2 regions of the Spiribacter salinus M19-40 genome follow, and region 2 is predicted to be linked to the other one. Evidence: predicted binding sites of a transcription regulator. Region 2 holds the regulator's gene; the other holds the start of a gene.
What was found. Region 2 encodes FNR, which switches genes on or off when oxygen is low (the NO sensors DNR and NnrR bind a similar motif). Its sites were predicted from a motif close to TTGATNTANATCAA; they were not measured.
Positions count from the first base shown of each region.

Region 1 (9,109 bases), 630 kb from region 2:
AGGCGGCCCGGGCCACTATCGAGGCCCGCGGCGCACCGCTTGTGATCAAGGCCGACGGCCTGGCCGCCGGCAAGGGCGTGACGGTGGCCCTGACGCTGGACGAGGCGTTGCTGGCGGCCGAGTCCATGCTCGATGGAGCCTTTGGCTCTGCCAGTGAGCGGATCGTCGTCGAGGATTTTCTCACCGGGGAAGAGGCGAGTTTTATTGCCCTGGTCGATGGCGATACGGTCCTGCCCCTGGCGAGCTCCCAGGATCACAAGGCGCGGGATGCCGGCGATCAGGGCCCCAACACCGGCGGCATGGGCGCGTACTCGCCGGCCCCGGTGGTGACCGACGCCATCCACGCCCGCATTCTGGAGACGGTGATCCGTCCGACCGTGCAGGGCTTGGTGGCCGAGGGGCGGGGTTTTCGCGGCTTCCTTTACGCCGGGCTCATGATCGACGCCGAGGGCACGCCCCGGGTGCTGGAGTTCAACGTCCGCCTGGGCGACCCCGAGACGCAGCCGATTCTCATGCGCCTGCAAAGCGACCCGGTGGATCTGTTTGAGGCAGCGCTCCAGGGCCGGCTCGATCAGCATTCAGTGGACTGGGATCCGCGGCCGTGTCTTGGCGTGGTGCTCGCGGCCGGTGGCTATCCGGGCCCGTATGAGCGGGGTCATGTGATTCACGGGCTGCCCGCGACGGATTTATCCGAGCAAAAGGTTTTTCATGCCGGCACGGCCCTGAACGCCGAGAATGCCGTGGTCACAGCCGGCGGGCGCGTCTTGTGTGCCTGTGCGCTGGGCGATGACATCCTCGAGGCGCAGCGCGCGGCCTATGATTTGGCCGGTGGCATTCACTGGACGGGCTCGTTCATGCGCACCGACATCGGCCATCGCGCCGTGGCGGCCCAGCTCAACGGAGGTCGGTCATGACGATCGCCTATATCTGCGTTTTTATCGCCATTTTTTTGCCCTTCGTGTTCGCCGGGCTGGCCAAGTCCGAGGGCCAGTTCGACAACGCCCGGCCGCGGGCCTGGCTGGAGCGCCTGGAGGGATGGCGGCAGCGGGCGCATTGGGCCCAGCTCAACACGTTCGAGGCGTTCCCGCCGTTTGCCGCGGGCGTGATCATCGCCCATCAGCTCAATGCCAGCCAGACCTGGATCGACGGCCTGGCCGTGGCGTTTCTGATCTTCCGCGGGCTGTATGGCTATTTCTATATCGCCGATCGCGCCACGTTGCGCAGCACGGCCTGGACGGGTGGGTTCGCCTGCGTGGTGGGGCTATTCATCGTCGCTGCGTTCATCTGACGGGCCATTCGGCCGAGTCGCCAGAAACACCACGCCAAAGGCCATGAACGCGGTGACCGTCAAGCGCAGATAAAGCGGCTCCACGGTGATCCACATCCACGTCCAGCTCGCAGCAATCAGGGCGATGCCCAGCAGCTTGGTACGCCGGGGAATCGCCCGGTGATCGCGCCAGTTTCGCAGCAGCGGCCCAAAGCGCGGATGACTGTAGAGCCAGGCGTGCAGGGCCGGCGAGCTGCGCGAGGCACAGTAGGCGGCCAGCAGCAAAAAGGGCGTGGTCGGCACCAGTGGCAGCACGACCCCCGCACTCCCCAGGCCGACGAACAGCAGCGCCAGCGCCAGCCAGAGCTGGCGCATTAGCCGTTCACGCAGCCCCTGCGGCTTGCGGGATGACCCTTCCGGGCGCTCTGCCATGACGGTGTCTCCTGCTTGCGAATAACGGCTGATCCAGGTCAACCCGGCACTGAGCGTGGACCGCTATGGTAGTGCCTTAGTTGATCACGGAGGGTTGGCTTACATGGCCGACAGACTACCCCTGGAGCGTGACCTGCTACGACGCTACGACGTCACCGGTCCACGCTACACCTCTTACCCAACGGCCGCGCAGTTTACCGAGGCCTTCGATGCCGAGCGATACCGCCAGCAGGTGGCCTGGAGCAACGAAGACCCGATGCCGCGGCCGCTGTCGCTGTATGTCCACGTGCCGTTTTGCCGGACCGTGTGCTTTTACTGCGCCTGCAACAAGGTCATTACCGCCAACTATCGGCGTGCCGAGCAATATCTCGAGCGGCTGATCGACGAGCTCGACCTCCAGGCCGCGCTTTTCGATGACGACCGGCCCGTCGAGCAGCTGCACCTGGGCGGTGGCACCCCCACGTACTTTACCGATGACGATTTGGCTCGGCTGATCACCGCCATCAACGATCGTTTCCCTTTGGCCGCGCCGGCGGACCGAGAGTTCTCCATTGAGGTGGATCCACGCACCGTGGACCGCGCGCGAATCGCCCAGCTCGCCGAGTTGGGCTTCAACCGCCTGAGTCTGGGTGTCCAGGATTTTGACGCCGACGTGCAAAAGGCCATCAACCGCATTCAGGGGGTGCAGGACACCGCGGACGTGGTAGCGGAGGCGCGGGCCCAGGGCTTTCACTCCGTGAACCTCGATCTGATGTACGGCCTGCCGCTACAAACGCCGGAGCGGCTCAGCCGCACCCTGGATGCGGTGCTCGACATCCGGCCGGATCGGATCGCGCTCTACAACTACGCGCACATGCCGGAGATGTTCCGCATTCAGCGCCAGATTCGCGACGGGAGCCTGCCCGCCGCCGAGGAAAAGCTCACCCTGCTGATCGAGGCGATGCAGCGCCTGGCCGGCGCCGGCTACCGCTACATCGGCATGGACCACTTCGCCCTGCCGGGGGATGAGCTGGCCCAGGCCGCCGAGGACGGCACGCTCCATCGCAACTTCCAGGGCTACGCGACGCGGCCTGATCTCGACTTGATCGGGCTGGGTGCGTCATCCATTGGCCAGATTGGTGATGCCTACAGCCAGAACCGGCGCGATCCAGAAAGCCATGCAACGGCCGTGTCGGCGGGTGAGCTCCCGGTCTGGCGGGGTGTCGAGCTCACCGCGGATGACCGGCTGCGCCGGGATGTTATTCAGTCAGTCATGTGCCAGGGCACGATCGATTTCGAGGCGGTGGGTGAGCGCCATGGCATCGTGTTCAACCAGTACTTCGGTGACGCGCTCGAGGCCCTCACCCCGTTGGTGGATGACGGCCTGGTCACGATCGGTGAGCGTTCGCTGCAGGTGACCGACCGCGGTCAGTTCTTCCTGCGCAATGTGGCGATGCCCTTCGACGCCTATCTGGCCGAGGCCAGCAACGCGCGGCGTTTCTCGCGGGTGATCTAAGCCGGCCTAGTCGTCGGCCCCCATGGCCGTGGGTGGCAGCACATTCACCGTCAGGGTGACGGGGCCGTTGTGCTCGAGCTCAAGGGTCAGCTCGAAGGTCTCGCCCTCCCGCAGGGATTCGGTCAGCCCCATGAGCATGACGTGCCGCCCGCCAGGCTCGAAAACCACCTCGCCCTCAGCCGGCACTCGCACCTCGGGGGTGTGCACCATGCGGCTGTTACCGCCCTCTTCAATCGTTTGATGCAGCTCCGCCCGCGGGGCCCGCGGCGTTGAAACGCCAATCAGCTGATCACCGCGACGGCCCGTGTTCTCAAGCTCAAAGTAAACCGCGCCGCGATCGAGCCCGGGGGCGGTGGCGCGCGACCAGACGCCCTCAACGGTGATCTCGGCCTTGGCGGTTGCCATGCCGGTGGCCATGAGTAGGGCGAGCAGGGTGACGACGAGTCGGTTGGGCATGGGTGGGCGTCCTTTGATATGGGCCCTTTATTATCCGACTTTGGACAGGGGTGGGGAAGTGATGCGAGGGGGCGAGTCAGGCCGCTTTCGGTGGCTTGCAACGGGCTCCCCTATCCGGGGCGGCTAGAGGTCGCCCGTTACAAGCCACCGAAAGCGGCACAGCACTGACCCGTGCGGCCCCACAAAGCCCAAACCGAGCCTAGGGTAGAGCCTGCGGTACCTCGCCTGAGCGCAATGTCAGCACCGGCCATCCCCGCGCCCGGGCTGCGGCCTCAAGTGTTGGGTCGGGATCGACGGCGACCGGGTGGTCGACATGTTCCAGCAGTGGCAGGTCATTGCGCGAGTCACTGTAAAAGTGCATTGCCTCCATCATCGCGCCCTCGGCATCCAGCCAGTGCTGGAGTGCGGTGATCTTGCCCTCGCGGAACGTGGGCGTGCCCTGATGGCGGCCCGTGAATGCGCTGTTGTGTATTTCGGGTTCGGTGGCCAGCAGGATCGGGATGTTGAACAGCTCGGCAATCGGCTCGGTCACAAACCGGTTGGTGGCGGTGATGATCATCAGGCCATGGCCGCGCGCCCGGTGGTCATCCACCAGTGCCTGGGCGGCCGGCAGGACACGGGGGCGGATATGGGTGTCGATGAACTCGCGCCGCCAGGCCAGCAGGGTGTCTTTCGGGGTTTGCGCCAGGGGCGCCAGGGCAAAGGCCAGGAACGTGTCGATATCCAGCTCGCCGGCCTCGTACTGTTCCATGAAGCGCTGGTTTTCTACCTCGAAGCGCTCGCGAGACACGGCGCCCTTGTCCATTAAATGCTGGCCCCACAGGTAGTCGCTGTCGCCGCCAAGGAGGGTGTTATCGAGGTCGAAAATCGCCAGCTGCACGGTCATGTCCCGGTTTATTGATTGCCGGTTGATTGTCCTCTGTGGAAGAATGACTGGCAATGAAACTTTCAATAGAGTGTTTTAAGTGATTGACGCGCAAGGATTTCGCCCCAATGTCGGCATTGTGCTGGCGAATGGTGCGGGCCAGGTCTTCTGGGCGCGTCGCATCGGACAGGACGCCTGGCAGTTCCCGCAGGGCGGGATTCAGCGCGATGAAAGCCCGGAGGCGGCACTCTATCGGGAGCTGCACGAGGAGGTGGGCCTCTCGCCCGCGCACGTGACCGTGCTGGGCTCCACGCGCGGGTGGTTGCGGTATCGGCTGCCAAGCCATTTGATTCGGCGCCGGCAGCGGCCCACCTGCATCGGCCAGAAGCAGGTGTGGTTCTTGCTGCGACTGGAGACCGAAGAGGCCGCCGTTCAGCTCGATGCCACCAGCGAGCCGGAGTTTGATGACTGGTCCTGGGTGTCTTACTGGCACCCGCTGGAGCAGGTGGTGTCGTTTAAGCGCGGCGTCTACGAGCGCGCGCTTGAGCAGTTGGCGCCATTGCTCTTTCCCGATGGCGCGCCAACCCGCCCAACGGATTCCGGGCCCGGACAGCCGCCGGTTTTCCAGCAGCAGCCGCAGCGGGGCTGAGCCGCCGTGCTCGAGACGCTGCATCGCATTGTCCAGGCGGTCAATGCGGCGGCCGATTTCGATGAAGCGCTCGCGATCATCGTCGATCAGGTGGCCGACGCCACCGCCGCGGATGTCTGCTCGGTCTATCTGCTTGAGGAAGACACCCAACACCTGCGCTTGATGGCCACCCATGGCCTCAACCCCGAGGCGGTGGGCCAGGTTCGCCTGTCCGTCGACGAGGGCCTGGTGGGTCTGGTCGCGCAGCGCGAGGAATCGGTCAACCTGGAAAACGCCGACCGCCATCCCCGCTTTCGCTATTTCCCCGAGACCGGCGAGGAGCGCTTCCACTCGTTTCTCGGCGTCCCGATCATTCACTACCAGGCCCGTCTCGGTGTGCTGGTCGTCCAGCGCAATACCCGCGCGCGTTTTAACGACGGCGAGGTCGCGTTTCTGGTCACCATGGCCGCGCAGTTGGCGGGCGTCATGGCGCATGCGCGGGTCCGCGGTGATCTGGCCCGCAGCACGATGGAGGCCTCGGGCCGCGCACTGGCGGTCACCGGAATCGGCGGCTCGAGCGGGGTGGCGGTCGGTGAGGGCTTCGCGGCCTCCGCAGGGGCAGATCTCGAGACCGTGCCGGACCGGCCCGTACGCAACGCCACGGCCGAATTGGCTGCATTTCAGGCGGCTGTCGAGGCCGTGCGCAACGACGTCAGCGAGCTGGGTGAGCGCATGCGCGCGCAGTTGCCCGAGGGTGAGCAACTGCTGTTCGACGTCTATCTGCAGATGCTTGATGGCGACAGCCTGACGAGCCGGGTCTGCCACCAGATCGAGGCCGGGCACTGGGCCCCGTTCGCGCTTCGGCTGACCATTGCCGAGCACGTCCGGCGCTTCGAGGCGATGGACGATGCCTATCTGCGCGAGCGCGCCAGCGATGTGCGAGACATCGGGCGACGCCTGCTGGCACGCCTCATGGCGGTGGAGGGCGATGACCGGGCGCCGCCCGAGCAGGTCATCCTGGTGGGTGAGGAGCTCAGCGCCTCGCAGCTTGCCGAGATCCCGCCAGAGCAACTCGCCGGCGTGGTGAGCGCCGGTGGCTCCGCCAACTCCCATATCGCCATCCTGGCGCGGGCACTTGGCGTCCCGGCCGTGATGGGGGTGCGCGATTTGCCCGTGCATCGTCTGCATGGCCGGGCGCTGATCGTGGATGGCTATCGCGGACGGGTCGAGGTGGACCCGGCCGAGGCCCTGCGGGCGGAGTACGTTGGCCTGCAACAGGAAGAGGCCGAACTGACCGCCGAGCTCGCTGCGCTCTCGGGGTTGCCCGCCCGCACCACTGATGGCGCCGAGCTCAATCTGTACGTCAACACGGGCCTCGCCGCCGAAATTAACCGGGCGTTGGAGATCGGCTGTGCCGGCGTGGGCCTGCACCGCACCGAATTCCCGTTCATGATGCGCGACCGCTTCCCGGGAGAAGAAGAGCAGGCAAGCCTTTATCGCGAGGTGCTGAGTGCCTTCGCCCCGCTACCGGTGACACTGCGCACGCTGGATGTGGGCGGTGACAAGCCGCTGCCTTACTTCCCCACCCATGACGAGAACCCGTTTCTTGGCTGGCGCGGCCTGCGCATGACACTGGATCACCCCGAGATCTTTCTTACGCAGTTGCGCGCGATGCTGCGCGCCTCCGTGGGCCTCGACAACCTGCGGCTGATGTTTCCCATGGTGACGCGGGTTGAAGAGGCTGAGCAGGCCGCCGCGCTGGTCGCCCGAGCCCGGGCCGAGCTTGCCGAGGAGGGTGTCGTCACTGCACCACCGCAGGTGGGCGCCATGGTGGAGGTGCCCGCCGCGGTGTATCAGGCCGAGAGTCTGGCCCGTCGGCTCGATTTCCTGTCGGTGGGCAGCAACGACCTGGCCCAGTACCTGCTGGCAGTGGATCGCAACAACAGCCGCGTCGCCTCACTCTACGACGAACTGCATCCCGCCGTTTTGCGGGCGGTGAACGAGGTGGCCGAGGCCGGCCGTCGCGTTGGCCGGCCGGTGTCGGTCTGCGGCAGCATGGCCGGTGAGCCCGCGGTTGCGCCGCTGCTGCTGGCGATGGGCATGGAAGGCCTATCGATGAGCAGCGGGCGGCTCTTGCGCGTGAAGTGGGTGATTCGCACGATCTCGGCGGCGGATGCCCGGGGTATGCTCACCGAGGCGCTCGCGTGCGAGACGCCTCAGCAGGTGCGGCAATTAGTGAACTCGGCGCTGGATGACCACGGCCTGGGCGGCCTGATTCGCGCCGGGCGGCGCTAGCTCAAGCTGAGCGGCGCACCCGCACGATCACATCCACGCCTTCGATCGACTTGCCATCGGGTGGTGTCGGTAGGGCGCTGACCGAGACACCCTCGGCCGGGATGTCTTCCATGTCACCCGTGTCCTCATCCAGGAAATGATGATGGGGGTCGACATTGGTGTCGAAGTAAATGCGCCGCGGGTCGGCCAGAATCTCGCGCAACAACCCCGCCTCGGTGAACTGATGGAGCGTGTTATAAACCGTGGTCTGCGAGAGCCGCAGGCCCTCTTTCAGCGCTTCGGCATACAGCCCCTCGGCGGTCAGATGGCGCTCGCCCTGGCCGAAAATAAGCTCGGCGAGCCCCAGGCGCTGGCGTGTGGCACGCAGGCCCGCGCGCTGCAGTTGCTCGCGCAAAAAGGCGTCGTGACGCTGAGTTGATGTTTGTGCGTTCATGGCCATGCCCCATACAGGACTGAATCAGTCTTATTTAAGATAGCAAAAAAAACCTAAGCGGGACAGTGCTGGCGGGCTCAGGCCCAGGGCTTGAGCTCCACCAGCACCACCGTGGCAATCAACACGATCACCGGAAGCTCGTTAAACCACCGATACCAGACATGCCCGTGGGTATTGCGGTCACTTGTAAACGCCCGCAGCAGCCGCCCGCAGTACAGGTGATAACCCACCAATGCCGCGACCAGCGCGATTTTCACATGCAGCCAGCCCTGCTCGAGCCAGACGGGCTGGAGCACGATCAGCGCCACGCCCAGGGCGATGGTGACCACCGCGCTCGGGTTCATGATGCCCCGATAGAGCTTGCGCTCCATGACCTTGAAGCGCTCGCGGCTCGGCTCGTCTTCCGCCATGGCGTGGTAGACGAACAGCCGCGGCAGATAGAACAGGGCAGCGAACCACGTCACCATGCTGATGATGTGGAAGGATTTGACCCACAGGTAGGTCATGCCGATTGCTCCTCGGGCAGCAAGTCCTCGATCTCGCCGTGCAGTCGCTCAAAGTCCAGCAGACCAATCCGCTGCCAGACAACCCGGCCCTCGCCGTCAATCAGGATCGTCGTCGGGGTAACCCGGACGTTTTCAAAGGCGTTGGCAATGCGGGCCCCATCGTCCAGGGCGACCGGATAGGGCAGTGACCGGCGGGCCACCAGGTTGCGAACCCGCTCTTCCGGGTCGTAGTCCATCGCCACCCCGACCAGATTGAGTCCGGCAGGCTCGAGTGACTGGTACAGCGCCACGAGCTCGGGCATTTCACTGATGCAGGTTGGGCAGTCGGTGGCCCAGAACTGGATGAGCACGGGTTCGCCGCGATAGGCACTCAGCGACACGGCCTCGCCATCGAGCATGTTGAAAGTCAGCTCGGGGGCGGGTATTCCGCCGCGCGGCGAGAGCCAGACAAAGCTCACCGCACCCAGTACGAGCAGCGTGGCCAAACCGATCAACCATTCCTTGCGCATTGCCCATGGCCTCTTATGTCGATGGCCACATTCTATCAACTTCCGGGTGGGGATGAGGCCAGATAGGCCTGCTGGATGGCTGAGCGGCTGACAACGCCCAGAAAATCGGTTTGATCCCGTCCGCCGCGACCGGTGACCACCAAGGCCTCGGCCTGCGCGGTGCGAAGGCGCTCAAGGGCCTCGCGCAAGCTGGCTCGAGCATCCAGGGTGATAACCTCATCGC
Region 1 covers NC_021291.1:1,588,633-1,597,741, reverse strand. Annotated here, with positions in the region: gene purD (phosphoribosylamine--glycine ligase) at 1-914, shown strand, start outside; gene SPISAL_RS07905 (MAPEG family protein) at 911-1,288, shown strand; gene SPISAL_RS07900 (YbaN family protein) at 1,262-1,699, opposite strand; gene hemN (oxygen-independent coproporphyrinogen III oxidase) at 1,803-3,194, shown strand; gene SPISAL_RS07890 (copper chaperone PCu(A)C) at 3,201-3,650, opposite strand; gene SPISAL_RS07885 (histidinol-phosphatase) at 3,850-4,536, opposite strand; gene SPISAL_RS07880 (RNA pyrophosphohydrolase) at 4,616-5,164, shown strand; gene ptsP (phosphoenolpyruvate--protein phosphotransferase) at 5,171-7,438, shown strand; gene irrA (iron response transcriptional regulator IrrA) at 7,440-7,871, opposite strand; gene hemJ (protoporphyrinogen oxidase HemJ) at 7,949-8,377, opposite strand; gene SPISAL_RS07860 (TlpA family protein disulfide reductase) at 8,374-8,886, opposite strand; gene SPISAL_RS07855 (chloride channel protein) at 8,922-9,109, opposite strand, start outside.
Region 1: the regulator FNR is predicted to act here: its motif matches at 1,728-1,741, upstream of hemN (oxygen-independent coproporphyrinogen III oxidase).

Region 2 (9,109 bases):
GGACGAGCGCACCGGCGAGATCGATTACGCCCAGGTGGAACGGCTGGCCCATGAGCACAAGCCCAAGATCATCGTTGCCGGTTTCTCGGCTTATTCCCGGGTGATTCACTGGTCGCGATTCCGGGCGATCGCGGATGCGGTCGGCGCCTGGCTGGTCGCGGATATGGCGCATGTTGCGGGGCCAGTGGCTGCGGGTGTCTACCCAAGCCCGGTGCCCTACGCGGATGTGGTGACTACCACGACGCACAAGAGCCTGCGCGGGCCCCGGGGCGGGCTCATCCTTGCGCGCGAAAACCCCGAGGTCACCAAGAAGCTGCAATCGCTTATTTTCCCGGGTACCCAGGGTGGCCCGCTGATGCACGTGGTCGCGGCGAAGGCCATCGCCTTCCGCGAGGCGCAGGATCCGGAATTCCAGGTCTACCAGGAGAAGGTCATCGCCAATGCGCGGGCGATGGCGAACACCGTCATGGAGCGTGGCTACGATGTCGTCTCCGGCGGCACCGACAATCATTTGTTCCTGATGGATCTCGTGAAGCAGGGCCTCACGGGCAAGGCCGCCGATGCGGCGCTCGAAGACTCTCATATCACGGTCAACAAGAACACCGTTCCCAACGACCCGCAGTCGCCCTTTGTGACGTCGGGTCTGCGAATCGGTACACCGGCCATTACCACCCGCGGATTCGGGGAACAGGAGAGCCGGCAGCTCGCCAACTGGATCTGTGACGTTCTGGATAATATCGATGACGAGACAGTGCGCGCCCGTGTGCGAGATCAGGTCACTAATATCTGTCGCCGGTTCCCGGTTTACGAGTCGCTGCAGCCACCGGTCGTCGAGGCCCTTCAGGGCTGACCCGGGCGAATGCGGTGTCCGTTCTGTCACACCCACGACACGCGGGTTGTAGACTCCCGGCTAGCGGCTGAGGGCGATCAGGTTCGCCGTCGGCGCGAGTGTGTGGGCTGTAACGAGCGGTTCACCACTTACGAATCGGCCGAGCTGGTTATGCCGCGCGTCGTCAAGCGCGATGGCACGCGCGTGCTCTTCGATGATCTGCGCTTGCGCAACGGCATGTTGCGCGCCCTCGAGAAACGCCCCGTCGCGACCGAGGCGGTCGATGCGGCGCTGTCCAAAATTCGCCAGCGCATCCAGGCGTTTGGCGACGGTGAGGTCCCTGCCAGCCAGATCGGGCAGTGGGTGATGGAAGAGCTTCGGGAGCTCGACCAGGTGGCCTACGTACGGTTTGCTTCCGTCTATCGGAGTTTTGAAGACGTCAGCGCCTTTCGGGAAGTGATCGAGGGCCTGGAGCACCGTGAACCAACCGTAAGCGATGAAAGCGATCGTTCGTGAGCGGATTCAGCGCGAGTGATCATGACTGGATGGCCCGGGCTCTACGCCTCGCTCAATATGGGCAGGCGACCTGTGACCCTAATCCTCGTGTCGGTTGTGTACTGGTCCGCGATGGCGAATGCGTTGGCGAGGCGTGGCATGCCCGAGCTGGCGATCCCCATGCGGAAATCCTGGCGTTGCGTGCAGCGGGCAGCGCCGCGTCTGGTGCAACCGCGTACGTCACACTTGAGCCCTGTAGCCATTACGGCCGCACACCGCCCTGCGCCGATGCATTAATCGAGGCCGGTATCGCCCGGGTGGTGACCGCTTCGACCGACCCCAATCCACGCGTTTCGGGTCGCGGCCTTGATCGGTTGCGTGAGGCAGGGGTCGCGGTGACGGACGGGTTGATGGCCGCGCAAAGTGAGCGCTTGAACCCCGGTTTTTTCCGGCGGATGCGGGCCGGCTTGCCCTATGTGCGCGCGAAGGTGGCTGCGAGCCTGGATGGTCGCACGGCCATGGCCTCGGGCGAGAGTCGCTGGATTACTGGCGCAGCGGCCCGACGGGATGTTCATCGACTGCGGGCACTGAGCAGCGCCGTTGTGACCGGGGTGGATACGGTGATCGCCGATGACCCGCAGCTAACGGTTCGAGATTGGGATGAAGCTTTTCTTCCACCGCGACGAGTGGTCATTGATTCCCAGCTCCGCATGCCCACTGAGTCTGGCCTTTTGGCCGACGAGCAAGGCGTGGTGGTCATCCACGGCGGGACGATGCCGGCCCGCGAACCTGATCTGGTGCGGTCAGGTGCGGAACTCTGGCAGGTCGCGCTGACCGAAGAAGGGCATGTCGGCCCGGTAGCGGCGCTCGAGGCGCTCGCAGGTGTCGAGGTCAATGAGGTGCTGGTTGAGGCGGGCCCGCGGTTAGTGGGGGCGTGGATTCAGGCTGGGGTGGTCGATGAACTCATCGTCTACCTTGCCCCCCATCTGATGGGCCATGAGGGTAATCCCATGCTCACACTGCCCGGTCTCGATACCATGGACGACCGGTTAGGGCTGGAGACACTGGACATCCGCCAGTTTGGTGATGATCTGCGACTGACGTTTCGCGTGGGTGAGCGTAAGGAGGACTAATGTTTACGGGAATCATCCAGGCCATGGGGCGATTGCGCGAATCGCGTCAGATGGGGGAAGACCGGCGTCTGCGTATCGATACCGACGGACTGGACATGACCGCCGTCCGTATCGGCGACAGCATCGCGGTCAATGGGTGTTGCCTAACCGCCATCGAGGTGGATGAACAGGGCTTTGCCGCGGATGTCTCCATCGAGTCACTGACCCGCACCACCCTCGGGAGGTTGTCACCCGGCGATACCCTGAACCTGGAGCCTGCCCTGACGCTCGCGACGCCGCTGGGCGGGCACTTGGTGAGTGGCCATGTGGACGGCGTTGGAGAGGTCGTGCTGCGAGAACCGGCTGGACGCTCTGAGCACTGGCGCTTTCGGGCACCACCGGACATCGCGCATTACATCGCCACCAAGGGCTCGATCGCGATTGAAGGCATCAGCCTCACGGTTAACGCCGTCGAAGCGGCAACGTTCGACGTCAATATCGTGCCGCACACGGCGGCGGTCACCACATTTGGTGACTATCAGGCCGGCCAGCCGGTCAATCTGGAAGTCGATCTGGTGGCCCGGTATCTCGAGCGGCTTCTGCAGGGTAGCGAAATAGCAGGGCAGGGCGGCGTCAGTGAGGCGCTGCTCAAGCGCAGTGGGTTTATGGGAGAGCGCTAGGTGAGCGGCTTCAATCAGATCGAGGACATCGTCGAGGACCTGCGCGAGGGGCGCATGGTCCTCATGCTGGATGATGAGGACCGAGAGAATGAGGGCGATCTCGTCATGGCGGCCTCCATGGTCCGGCCAGACGATATCAACTTCATGGCCCGGTACGGGCGCGGATTGATCTGCCTCACCCTCACGCGGGCGCGCTGCGAGCAGCTCAGGCTACCCTTGATGGTCAGCGGCTCCGGCGACCACCAGGGCACCCGATTCACGCTTAGTATCGAGGCAGCGCGGGGGGTGACGACCGGGATCTCTGCTGCTGATCGGGCCCGCACGGTACAGACCGCCGTGGCGCCCCAAGCGGCACCGGAGGACCTTTTGCAGCCAGGCCACGTCTTCCCGTTGATGGCACAGCCCGGGGGTGTGCTGACCCGGGCCGGGCATACGGAAGCGGGCTGTGACCTGGCCCGTCTGGCTGGGTTTGAGCCGGCCGCGGTCATTGTTGAAGTGTTGAACGAGGACGGGACCATGGCCCGTCGGGATGATCTGCTGGATTTTGCCCGCGCCCATGATCTCAAGATCGGTACAGTCGCTGATCTGATTGCCTATCGTATTCGCAATGAGCGCACGGTTGAGCGGGTGGGCGATTGTGAGCTGCCCACCGAGCACGGCCTGTTCCATTTGTATGCCTACCAGGACACGGTGGACGGTGCCCTGCACTTTGCCTTGCTTCGGGGGCAGACCGATCCGGAGACACCCGCACTGGTCCGCGTGCAAATCGAAAACACGCTGGCTGATCTGTTCGGCGCGACGGCACCGGATCAGACTTGGTCGCTGCGGGAGTCGCTGGCCGAGATCGCCGAGAGCGAGAGTGAGCCGGTCTGCCTGGTGATGCTTCGCCGCGCCGATGACCGCCCGGAGGTCATGGCCCGCATGCGCGAATTCCAGGTGCTGGCGCAAAGCGGCGAGCTGACGCCCGAGCCGCGCGAGACCAATCAGCAGGCTGAAGATTTGCGCACTTATGGGGTGGGTGCGCAGATCCTCACCGACCTCGGCATACGCCGCATGCGGGTTCTCTCAGCCCCGAAAATCATGGTGGGTCTGTCCGGATTCGGCATGGAAGTCGTCGACTACGTGCAGTCGGGCGCAGAGTAGCGCGACGCCGCTGGTTCCAACTTTCGGCGGTGCGGTTTACCCTTGCGCTGAACAACGAACGGAAAATGGACCGACCATGAAGACCCTTGAAGGCGATTTTACCGCCACCGATGTCCGTATTGCGCTGATCGCAACGCGGTTTAATGCGTTTATCGTCGACTCATTGGTGGGCGGTGCACGGGATACGCTTTGCCGCCATGGCGTGGCTGATGAGTCCCTTACTCTGATTCGCGCGCCTGGGGCCTGGGAGTTGCCACTGGTGGCGAGCCGGGTCGCGGCCACGGGCGATTATGACGGCATCGTCGCGCTCGGTTGCGTCATTCGCGGCGGTACACCGCATTTTGAATATGTGGCTGGCGAGTGTGCCAAGGGCATTGGCCAGGCCAGCACCCAGCACGGGTTACCGATTGCCTTTGGTGTACTAACCACCGATACCATCGAACAGGCCATCGAGCGGGCCGGGACCAAAGCAGGGAACAAGGGCGGTGAGGCCGCTATGTCCCTGCTCGAGATGATTAGTCTCCTGCGTCGGCTGTGAATGCCCGTGAGGCCAATCGGGCCCGGGCGCGGGCCCGCCGGCGGGTACTCCAGGCACTTTACCAATGGCAGATGACCGGGCAGGCGCCTGAGGAAATCGAGCGGCAATTCCTGGGTGAGCACCGGCTGGGCAGGATGGACCTGGCGTATTTTTCCGAGGTTTTCTCTGGCGTCACGGCACAAGCCGACGCGATGGACGCCCTGTTTGATCCGTTCCTCGATCGGCCTGCCCGGACGCTGGACCCGGTAGAGCACGCCCTCCTGCGGCTTGGCAGCTATGAGCTACAGGAGCGGCTGGAAGTGCCCTATCGCGTGTGTCTTGACCAGGCGGTGGAGCTCGCCAAACAGTTCGGCGCCGAACAGAGTCATCGCTACATTAACGGTGTACTCGACCGAGTGGGCCGGACATTGCCCCTGCGCAAGGCCGAGCTGGCCGCGCCCAAGCGCTAAGGAGACGGGCTCGGATGGCGGGCTGCTCGGAGTTCACCCTCATTGGTCGCTATTTGACGGGGCTTGGTGCAGCCCGCGCGGACGTCACACTGGGCGTTGGTGATGACGCGGCCATCCTGCAAAGCCCGGCGGACCCCTGGTTGCTGTCGGCGCTCGATACGCTTATCGAAGACGTTCACTTCCCGGGCGACATGCCCGCCGAAGCCGTCGGTTATCGGGCCTTGGCCGTGAATCTGAGTGATATTGCTGCGATGGGTGGCCAGCCTCGTTGGGCTGTGGTGGGGCTGACATTGCCCGCCATGGATGAGGACTGGGTTGCGGGCTTTGCGCGAGGGCTCGACGCCATTGCGCAAACCCATGAAGTCGCGGTTGTTGGGGGCGATGTCACCCGGGGGCCCCGTGCAGTGAGTGTGCAGATCGCCGGCACGAGCGCCCTACCGCCTATTCGGCGCGACACGGCGTGTGCCGGCGATGATGTCTGGGTCTCTGGCCGGCTGGGCGAGGCGGCTGGCGGTCTCGCGGTCTGGCAGGCGGGCCAGCAAGGCGAGCCTCGCTGGGCTGGGCTGGTTGACGCCTTTCTCCGACCGGTGCCTCGTTTGTGTTTGGGACAGGCGCTGCAAGGTATCGCCCACGCCGCCATTGACGTCTCTGATGGCTTGCTGGCTGATGCGGGCCACATTGCGAGTCAGAGTGGCGTCGCCATTGATTTGGCACGCGCAGCGCTTCGGCCGTCTGCACGCCTTCAGGCCTTCGGCGGCACGGCGCAGGCCACGGCCTGGTTATGCAGTGGAGGCGATGATTATGCGCTGTGTTTTACCGCGCCGGTGACAGCCCGCAGCACGGTGGCCCAAGCCGCTCAGAATGCGCGAACGCCGGTGCGACGCATCGGGCAAGTCCGGCACGGCCACGGCGTCCTTTTGGATGGCGTCGCTGTGGGGGGTGCCCACACCGGTTATCGTCACTTCGAGCGCTGAGTGTCAGTGGAGTCATCTGCCCGGCTCGTGGTAATTTGAATTGAGCAAATGAGTGGGGGACCCAATGACAACCGGCGGCGTTCAGATCGGCAAACTGCAGCAGGCGTGTTCGCACTGTGGTCTGAATCAGCTGTGCCTCCCGATGTCGCTGAACGAAGCCGATATTCGTCAGCTTGATGAGATTGTCGAGCGTCGGCGGCCGCTGGAACGAGGTGCGCACTTGTATCGGTTCGGTGAGCGTTTTTCCGCGATTTACGCCGTGCGCTCTGGGTCGTTAAAAACCTATACCTCCACCGAAGAGGGTGAAGAGCAGGTGACCGGTTTTCACCTGCCCGGGGAGCTCGTCGGTCTGGATGCGATCAATAGCTGGGAGCATCCCTGCTCGGCTCGGGCGCTCGAGACCACGAGTGTGTGCGTTTTGCCCTTCGAGCAGCTTGAGAACCTGGCGGGGCATATACCCGGACTCCAGCGCCAGCTCCTGCGGCTAATGTCTCGCGAGATTTTTGCCGACCAGCAGATGCTTTTTGCCATGGCTCGGCGTAGCGCTGAAGAGCGGCTGGCGATGCTGTTGTTGAGTTTTTCCAACCGTTTTGAGCGCCGCGGTCTATCGCCGACTCGATTCCGGCTTTCAATGGCCCGCAGTGAGTTGGGTAACTATCTGGGGTTGGCCCCCGAGACCATGAGTCGGCTGTTTCGGCGGTTTTCCGATCAGGGTTGGCTCAAAGCCGAGGGCCGGGAGATTTCCCTGCTTGATCTGCCTGCCCTGCGGGCGTTGGCGGGCCAGTCCGAAGACGAAGCACCCTGCGAGGGGCCTGCTGCGCTTCGCTAATAACCGCGCGAACCCACCCAGTGGCTACATCATCCCGGTCTGGAGTTTTGCGGCTTCCGACATCATCTCAATGCCCCAGGGCGGATCGAAGACGATTTCCACTTTCACGTCTTCCACCGTCGGGACCATTTTGACCTTCTCCCGTACGTCGTAGGCGAGAATATCCCCCATGCCGCAGCCTGGCGCCGTGAGTGTCATATCGATCTCGATCGACCGTGAGCCATCGTCTTTCAGGGTGATGTCACACCGGTAGACAAGCCCTAGCTCAACGACATTAATGGGAATTTCCGGGTCAAAGCAGCGCCGCATCTGATCCCAGACCAGCTGCTCGACGTCCGCCGCGGAAGCGTTGTCAGGCAGCTCGGGCGTCGGTTCGGGTTCTTTGCCAATTGCATCCGCATCCTTGCCATCAATGCGAAAGAGATTGCCCTGGATGTAGACCGTGTAGCTGCCGCCAAGGGCCTGAGTGATCATGCCTTCGGCGCCCTGCGGAATCGTCCCCGTGTCGCCGGCCGGGATGAGCGCTGCTTCGCAGTCGCGCTCGAAAACCACCGGCTCGTTGCTCTGCATTGCCATTTTTTCATCCTCGTCCCGATGCAACAGTTGCATCAGGATAGCACCGCTGAGATGGTTGTCAGAACCAGTACCCGGGCATTCAAGTGAATTGCCCCGATGGGAAGAAATGCCGAATGGGATCACGTATCCTAGGTGGGGAATTCTTTAGCCAGGAGGCTATGTCATGAGCGATAACGTCCATCACCTCTCGCCGCTGCTGCGCCAGTCCAGCGACATTCTGGTCGAGCGCGCGCAAGGCATGTACGTCTACGCTGAGGACGGCGGCAAGTACATGGACTTCGCCTCGGGGATCGGCGTGCTGAGCACCGGCCATTGCCACCCCCGGGTCGTTGAAGCGGCCAAGGCGCAGATCGATCGTGTGGTCCATGCGCAGTACGCGATCATGAAACACCAGCCGATCCTTGAGCTCTCGGACCGGTTGGTTGAGCTGCTTCCCGATGCCATCGACAGCGTGTTCTTCTCGAACGCCGGAACGGAGGCCGTTGAGGCGTCGATCCGACTGGCCCGTCAGGCCACCGGCAAGCCCAACATCATCGCCTTCCGGGGCTGCTTCCATGGCCGGACCATGGGCTCGCTCGCCACCACCAGCTCCAGCGCTGCCGTGCGCCAGGGCGTTCAGCCGCTGATGGGTGGCGTGGTCACTGCGCCATTCCCGGACACCAACTGGTACGGGATGAGCGAAGACGACGCAGCGGAGTTCTGCCTGCGGGAGCTCGATTACATCCTTCAGGTTCAGAGCGTGCCGATGGAAACCGCGGCCATGCTGATTGAGCCAATCCAGGGTGAAGCGGGCTATATCCCGGCAAACACCAAGTTTATGCAGGGCCTTCAGGAGCGGTGCAATAAGCATGGAATTCTGCTGATCATGGATGAGGTCCAGTCGGGCAACGGTCGCTCGGGACTGCAGTGGGGTTATGAGCACTTCGGTGTCGAGCCGGATGTGGTCGTGTCCGCCAAAGGCGTGGCGAGTGGTTTCCAGCTCTCGTTCATGGCCGCGCCAGCCTCGCTGATGAGCAAGGCGTTGCCGGGCTCTCAGGGTGGCACCTACGGGGGCAATGCCGTGGCATGTGCGGCCGGGTTGGCCACGCTGGATGTGATGCGGGATGAAAAGCTGGTCGAAAACGCCGCCGAGCGGGGTGCCCAGCTTCGGGCCCGGCTTGAGGACGTGCAGTCCCGCCATCCGGAAATCGGCAATATCACCGGTAAAGGCCTGATGATCGGCACCCATTTGGTGGACGAGCACGGCAAGCCGGACGGGGATCGGGGCGCGAAGATGCTCAAGGCCTGCGAGCACCTCGGGCTGCTGATGATTCGCTGTGGTCCTTGGGGCGGTAACGTGGTGCGCTGGATTCCACCGCTGATTGTTACCGCCGAGGAGATCGACTGGGCGGTGGATCGCTTTGAGGAGGCCCTCGTGCAGACGGGCGGCGGGACTCAGGAAACACGGATGCGCAGCACCGGCTAGATGGGCGGCGCAATGTCGC
Region 2 covers NC_021291.1:476,878-485,986, forward strand. Annotated here, with positions in the region: gene glyA (serine hydroxymethyltransferase) at 1-850, shown strand, start outside; gene nrdR (transcriptional regulator NrdR) at 860-1,345, shown strand; gene ribD (bifunctional diaminohydroxyphosphoribosylaminopyrimidine deaminase/5-amino-6-(5-phosphoribosylamino)uracil reductase RibD) at 1,342-2,457, shown strand; gene SPISAL_RS02365 (riboflavin synthase) at 2,457-3,116, shown strand; gene ribB (3,4-dihydroxy-2-butanone-4-phosphate synthase) at 3,171-4,259, shown strand; gene ribH (6,7-dimethyl-8-ribityllumazine synthase) at 4,336-4,797, shown strand; gene nusB (transcription antitermination factor NusB) at 4,794-5,246, shown strand; gene thiL (thiamine-phosphate kinase) at 5,261-6,220, shown strand; gene fnr (fumarate/nitrate reduction transcriptional regulator Fnr) at 6,285-7,049, shown strand; gene sufT (putative Fe-S cluster assembly protein SufT) at 7,074-7,625, opposite strand; gene SPISAL_RS02400 (aspartate aminotransferase family protein) at 7,789-9,090, shown strand.